Regions from separate parts of the Paenibacillus sp. WG02 genome, predicted to be linked through region 2. Evidence: a T-box and tRNA genes for the amino acid it is inferred to sense, from the RefSeq annotation. Region 2 holds a T-box; the other holds one or more tRNA genes.

Region 1 (3,383 bases), 190 kb from region 2:
TCTGTACAGGATAGGTGGGAGCCTTTGAAGCCTGAGCGCCAGCTTGGGTGGAGGCGCCGTTGGGATACCACCCTGATCGTATCGGAGTTCTAACCTGGTACCGTGAACCGGTATGGGGACAGTGTCAGGTGGGCAGTTTGACTGGGGCGGTCGCCTCCTAAAATGTAACGGAGGCGTTTAAAGGTTCCCTCAGAATGGTTGGAAATCATTCGCAGAGTGCAAAGGCATAAGGGAGCTTGACTGCGAGACCTACAAGTCGAGCAGGGACGAAAGTCGGACTTAGTGATCCGGTGGTACCGAATGGAAGGGCCATCGCTCAACGGATAAAAGCTACCCTGGGGATAACAGGCTTATCTCCCCCAAGAGTCCACATCGACGGGGAGGTTTGGCACCTCGATGTCGGCTCATCGCATCCTGGGGCTGAAGTAGGTCCCAAGGGTTGGGCTGTTCGCCCATTAAAGCGGTACGCGAGCTGGGTTCAGAACGTCGTGAGACAGTTCGGTCCCTATCTGTCGCGGGCGTAGGAAATTTGAGAGGAGCTGTCCTTAGTACGAGAGGACCGGGATGGACGTACCGCTGGTGTACCAGTTGTCTCGCCAGAGGCATCGCTGGGTAGCTATGTACGGAGGGGATAAGCGCTGAAAGCATCTAAGCGCGAAGCCCCCCTCAAGATGAGATTTCCCAGTATGTAAGACCCCTTGTAGACGACGAGGTTGATAGGTTCGAGGTGGAAGTGCAGCAATGCATGCAGCTGACGAATACTAATCGGTCGAGGGCTTAACCTAAACCCTGAGTGTTACTTTATGCAAGTTTCGTATCTAGTTTTCAAGGAATAAATCCTTGAAGTAACATTTTTTCTATTCCCTGATAGCTCAGTTGGTAGAGCACTCGACTGTTAATCGAGTTGTCACAGGTTCGAGTCCTGTTCGGGGAGCCATATGGAGAGGTGTCCGAGCTGGCCGAAGGAGCACGATTGGAAATCGTGTAGGCGTCACAAGCGTCTCGAGGGTTCGAATCCCTCTCTCTCCGCCACTATCTTTCTAGCAAGGCCCGTTGGTCAAGTGGTTAAGACACCTCCCTTTCACGGAGGTAACAGGGGTTCGAGTCCCCTACGGGTCACCATTAACTTTCTAGTTCTATCCCATGGAGGCTTAGCTCAGCTGGGAGAGCATCTGCCTTACAAGCAGAGGGTCGGCGGTTCGATCCCGTCAGCCTCCACCATAATTCCTTAGCAAGACTTGCTTTACTGGGAATCATCATATATGCTTAATGACGCGGGGTGGAGCAGCCCGGTAGCTCGTCGGGCTCATAACCCGAAGGCCGCAGGTTCAAATCCTGCCCCCGCAACCAATCTTCTTATAGAAGATATTGTACTTAACATGGAGCTGTGGTGTAGTGGCCTAACATGCCTGCCTGTCACGCAGGAGACCGCGGGTTCGAATCCCGTCAGCTCCGCCATTTTTTTGAAAATTAAGTAAGGCTTTGTAGCTCAGTCGGTAGAGCAGAGGACTGAAAATCCTCGTGTCGGCGGTTCGATTCCGTCCAAAGCCACCATTTCTTAATTAAATATGCCGTTGTAGCTCAACTGGTAGAGCAACTGACTTGTAATCAGTAGGTTGGGGGTTCAAGTCCTCTCGACGGCACCATTGCTTTGTGGAGGCTTAGTGAAGTGGCTAAACACGGCAGACTGTAAATCTGCTCTCTTCGAGTTCGGTGGTTCGAATCCATCAGCCTCCATTTACTTTTTCTAGGGGCATAGTTTAAGGGTAGAACAAAGGTCTCCAAAACCTTTGGTGTGGGTTCAATTCCTGCTGCCCCTGCCAAAAAAGTAAGAAACTTAATATTGTGGCGGTCGTGGCGAAGGGGTTAACGCACCGGTTTGTGGATCCGGCATTCGCGGGTTCAAGTCCCGTCGTCCGCCCATTATTACCCAAGCAACATAATGGGGATTAGCCAAGCGGTAAGGCAACGGACTTTGACTCCGTCATGCCAAGGTTCAAATCCTTGATCCCCAGTTTTATATGCGGAAGTGGCTCAGCGGTAGAGCATCGCCTTGCCAAGGCGAGGGTCGCGGGTTCGATCCCCGTCTTCCGCTCCATTATTACTAAGGCGCCATAGCCAAGTGGTAAGGCAGAGCTCTGCAAAAGCTTTACCCCCAGTTCGAATCTGGGTGGCGCCTCCACATTTATTAGCCGGAGTGGCGGAATCGGCAGACGCACAGGACTTAAAATCCTGCGGTAGGTGACTACCGTACCAGTTCAAGTCTGGTCTTCGGCACCATTATCTTTACAACTTCATATGCCGGCATGGCGGAATGGCAGACGCGCTCGACTCAAAATCGAGTCCGAAAGGGTGGAGGTTCGAGTCCTCTTGCCGGTATAACGAATAGAAAAAGCTCATGAAATGTAACAATTTCATGAGCTTTTTCTATTTATTTGTGTGTTGCTTATATATACAATAATCGATGAGCTTACAATTGAGGCGGGAATCCTTGGTTTTTAGCTTAAAAGAGTTGAACATATGCGCTTTTAGGCGAGCGCCTTTTTTTCCAAAAAAGACTCGAGAATCTGAACAAGAGGCTGCAGCCTTCCATATGGTAGAAAAGAGATTGATATGCCATTATGGAGGTGTAAGTGCTATCGAGTACTTAGATATGTTAGCCAAATTAGGAGTAGGAAATGCGCATCCCGGGGGTTTCGGAGAGACGATTGAGCAATTGAAGAATTATCCCATTGAGAAAGGGAAGCGCGTGCTAGAGGTCGGATGCGGAACTGGAAGAACGGCATGTTATTTGGCTGAACAAGGATGCGAAGTAACAGCGGTCGATATTCGTCCGGAAATGATCGCGAAAGCGATCATAAGAGCTGAGAAGCAGGGGGTACAGGTGCAATTCCTGGTTGGGGATGTATGCCAGCTACCTTTTGAAGATCATACTTTTGATGTTGTGATGGTGGAGTCAGTGACGAATTTTGCAGATGCTCAGAAAGCTGTATCCGAGTATTATAGGGTACTTAAATCCGAAGGTAAGCTTTATGATCGAGAAGTTATCCGTGTCAAACAGATGTCACCAAGCATTCAGAGGGCGTTGTGCAGCTTCTATGGGGTAAGTAAAATATATAGTATGGATGAATGGCGGGAGCTGTTAGAAAAGGGCAGGTTTGGACCTGTGGAATTCTCAGGAATACATTCCTTCCCGCTAATGATGTTCGAAGATCAAGTTCAACATCCAGATCCTGTTCATCTGTCTGATAAGCAGTCGTTTATGGATCCGCGGATTTGGCAAATCACTGCAAAATACGATGAGCTTGTCAATAAATATCATTCCTATATGGGTTATACCCTCATGATTGGATCGAAGGAATAAGGGGAAGACAAGGAAGGAT
Region 2 (3,383 bases):
GAACCCGCCAGTACCGTTACAGCAACTACGATGGAGAGAGTCAGCACGAAGCGGGCTTTAAAGATGGACAGCATCATCAGCGTGCTTTTGACGTCGATCATCGGGCCGAACACAAGGAAAGCCAGCAAGGAGCCTGGAGAGAAGGATTTGGCGAAGGAAGCAGCCACGAAAGCATCGGTTGTGGAGCATAGGGAGAGCAGGTAGGCAAAGCCCATCATGAACACATGTGAAATGAAAGGCCCCTGACCGATCGCGGATAAGCTGTCTTGGGAGACGAAAGTTTGGATAAGAGCGGTCAGGAAAGCGCCCAGCATCAAGTATTTACTCATTTCGAACAGCTCGGACGTACCGTGGCTGAACATTGTCATGACGCGACCACCGCCGTGTGAGTGATTGTGGCCATGGTGGTGATCGTGATCGTGATCGTGATCGTGATCGTGATTATGGCCGTGATCGTGAGCGTGACTATGGTCGGCGTGATGTCCAGGGCTGGAACCCCCATGGTTGTGGTGGTTGTGATGGTGGGTGTTTCCCTGATATTCAACAAGATGACGTAAAGGGCTGTTCTTCAGGAAACGTGTCAACATCAGTCCTACGATGAGCGCCACGCCAAATGTAAGCCCCATTCGCGAATAGGCCATCGAAGGCTCGCCGCGGAAAGCCATGAACGTCGAGGCAAAGACGATGGGGTTCAGAATCGGACCTACTAGAATGAAGATGACGGCTATGTACACGGGCATTCCTTTGCGCATGAGCCGGCGAACGAAAGGAATCATTCCGCATTCGCAGAGCGGGAACATGATGCCAAGAACGCAGGCAAATAAAATACCTCCAAGCGGATGTCGCGGCGTCATGCGTCTAATGAACGCTTCAGGAATGAAGTTTTCAACGACTGTGGATAGAAGGACGCCCAGTAACATAAAAGGCAAAGCGTCGAGAAAGATATCCATGAAGGCTGTAAAAACGTGCTTGATTTCATATGTGACCAAACCCATAGGAGGAAGCTCTCTTGTTGTCACGATTAAGATGAGGAGAAACGCGCAAATCACGGTGGAGATTGGAAGGCTCCAGCGGTATAAAGTCGATGGCAATTCGATGACACCCCTTTGTCCGTTAATGCGTCCACGAAGGACGCGGAGTTATTTTATGCATAGAAAGGCTAGTATGATCTATCCTATGTACATGCAGGTTCAGTTAGGACAATGTCCTTGATTGACAATGAATTGTAAGGGTGTATAATTATATAAAATCAATTCGCGATGATAGGAACAAGTAAGTTTGTCATCTGTTTCTCAGAGAGCCGGTGGTTGGTGTGAACCGGTGAAACAAGCAAACCGAATGGATCCTTGAGCATGAGGCTGAACACAGTATGCAGGTTGCCGGAACCTAGGCCGGAGAACATCCTCATCTGTCCAAGTATGCCAAACGGCAGCTCCCCGTTATCAGAGCCTGAAGGTCTTGTTGAACAATTGTTCATGGACAAATTAGGGTGGTACCACGGTCTCTCGTCCCTTGCGGGGAGAGGCCTTTTTGTTGTTTTTTTAGACCATAAGATGATAAGAAATCTGGAGGGATTATCCAATGAAACGAGTATTATCCGGTATGCAATCCAGCGGACAGCTGACGATTGGCAACTATATTGGCGCACTGCGCAATTATGTGAAGCTGCAGCATTTGCATCGCTGCTATTTTATGGTCGTGGATATGCATGCCATCACGGTTCCACAGGATCCGGCTGCTCTGAAAGAGCAAACAGAGTCCATCGCTTCGCTTTATATTGCTGCGGGACTAGATGCTAGCAAAGCATCCATTTTCCTGCAGTCCCATGTTCATGCGCATGCTGAGCTCGGCTGGATTATGACGACGCTGACGCATATGGGAGAGCTGGAGCGTATGACGCAGTTCAAGGACAAATCCGAAGGCAAGGATTCAGTCGGAGCTGGTCTATTTACGTATCCATCCCTGATGGCAGCGGACATCCTGTTATACAATGCGGACCTTATTCCGGTCGGAGATGATCAGAAGCAGCATTTGGAGTTGACGCGCGACTTAGCGAACCGCTTCAACAACCGTTTTGGTGAAATGTTTGTCATGCCGCAGCCTTATATGCCTGAGGTTGGCGCGAGAATCATGTCGTTGGATGATGCATCCAAAAAGATGAGCAAAAGCAATCCAAATGCCGGCAGTTACATTGCCATGCTAGATGAGCCCGATGTCATCCGTAAGAAGCTTAGTCGAGCAGTCACAGATTCTGGCCGTGAGGTAAAGTATGATCCTCAAAACAAGCCAGAGGTTAGTAATTTAATGTCAATCTACTCACACTTTGCCGAAATGAGCTTAGTGGAGATTGAAGCCAAATACGAAGGACAAGGCTATGGTCCTTTCAAAAAGGATTTAGCTGAACATATCGTGGGCGTTCTAGAGCCGATCCAACAACGTTATCGTGAAATTCGCAGTTCAGGCGAAATTTTCGACATTTTGAAAAAAGGGGCGCAGGAAGCTGCTGAGGTAGCTGATCAAACTCTGCTTGAAGTGAAGAAGCGGATGGGCTTCGTCGTTCTGTAAAAAGCAAAAAGAGCTCAATCAGCTAGTATGGCTGTTTGAGCTCTTTCTCTTATTGACGATCGAGTTGTTTCCTTCGTTAAGACCGCGTATTCTTCTTGCGAATCTTTGCTTTAACCGCAAATCCATATCCGATAAAGCCTAAGGAGATGATGGAGCAGGCAAGAATCATCCAAGGCTGTCTAAGGGCAATGAATAAGCTGATGGAGGCGAGCAGCAGGGTGCCAACAACAGCGAAAAGAAGAGCGAGTGGTTTGCTCATGAATATGACCTACTTTCTAGAAGATTGAACAGTGTCTTCTTATTTTAAACTTTTTTGATCGCTGTGCATATAAATTCATTTCCTCCACATACTATCTTTGCAAGCTTGCAAATACATCAAAGATTATAGCTGACTGAAAGGAGTCTGATCCTTATGGCGCAAAATCGTAGCAGCAACACACTGGTAGTTCAACAAGCCACTCAAGCTTTAGATCAATTGAAATATGAGGTAGCTCAAGAACTGGGCATCCAAATTCCTCAAGATGGTTACATGGGTTATATGGCTACTCGCGATGCTGGTGCAATCGGTGGTAACATTACTCGCCGTTTGGTACAAATCGCTGAGCAAACGCTAGCCGGACAATCTGGCTTCCGCAGCTAGATAGTCTGACTTCGTCAATAGTTTTCCCAATTTAAGTAACAATAAAGCCCAGGGGCCAAACCCTCTGGGTTTTTTTCTTCGTGCGCCTCACCACAGTTGTAAAAAAATGTATTGACATCAATTTAGTTAGGTTCCATACTATATATATGACCAACGAAAATAATACAGTAAATAACAT

The links. A T-box is a leader RNA that pairs with one kind of tRNA and senses whether it is charged. The one in region 2 lies ahead of trpS (tryptophan--tRNA ligase), so its partner is inferred to be a tRNA-Trp.
Region 1: it encodes a tRNA-Trp, which carries the amino acid that the T-box ahead of trpS (tryptophan--tRNA ligase) is inferred to sense. The anticodon was not compared.

What each region holds. Positions count from the first base shown of each region.
Region 1 covers NZ_AP036016.1:1,465,901-1,469,283, forward strand. Annotated here, with positions in the region: rRNA gene ACBP55_RS06950 (23S ribosomal RNA) at 1-785, shown strand, start outside; tRNA gene ACBP55_RS06955 (tRNA-Asn) at 862-937, shown strand; tRNA gene ACBP55_RS06960 (tRNA-Ser) at 941-1,032, shown strand; tRNA gene ACBP55_RS06965 (tRNA-Glu) at 1,048-1,122, shown strand; tRNA gene ACBP55_RS06970 (tRNA-Val) at 1,146-1,221, shown strand; tRNA gene ACBP55_RS06975 (tRNA-Met) at 1,274-1,350, shown strand; tRNA gene ACBP55_RS06980 (tRNA-Asp) at 1,382-1,458, shown strand; tRNA gene ACBP55_RS06985 (tRNA-Phe) at 1,479-1,554, shown strand; tRNA gene ACBP55_RS06990 (tRNA-Thr) at 1,571-1,646, shown strand; tRNA gene ACBP55_RS06995 (tRNA-Tyr) at 1,656-1,737, shown strand; tRNA gene ACBP55_RS07000 (tRNA-Trp) at 1,750-1,823, shown strand; tRNA gene ACBP55_RS07005 (tRNA-His) at 1,849-1,921, shown strand; tRNA gene ACBP55_RS07010 (tRNA-Gln) at 1,944-2,015, shown strand; tRNA gene ACBP55_RS07015 (tRNA-Gly) at 2,024-2,098, shown strand; tRNA gene ACBP55_RS07020 (tRNA-Cys) at 2,109-2,182, shown strand; tRNA gene ACBP55_RS07025 (tRNA-Leu) at 2,192-2,280, shown strand; tRNA gene ACBP55_RS07030 (tRNA-Leu) at 2,301-2,379, shown strand; gene ACBP55_RS07035 (class I SAM-dependent methyltransferase) at 2,594-3,364, shown strand.
Region 2 covers NZ_AP036016.1:1,654,433-1,657,815, forward strand. Annotated here, with positions in the region: gene ACBP55_RS07835 (permease) at 1-995, opposite strand, end outside; T-box leader at 1,251-1,516, shown strand; gene trpS (tryptophan--tRNA ligase) at 1,582-2,565, shown strand; gene ACBP55_RS07845 (DUF5325 family protein) at 2,642-2,824, opposite strand; gene ACBP55_RS07850 (small, acid-soluble spore protein, alpha/beta type) at 2,978-3,205, shown strand; gene ACBP55_RS07855 (MarR family winged helix-turn-helix transcriptional regulator) at 3,352-3,383, shown strand, end outside.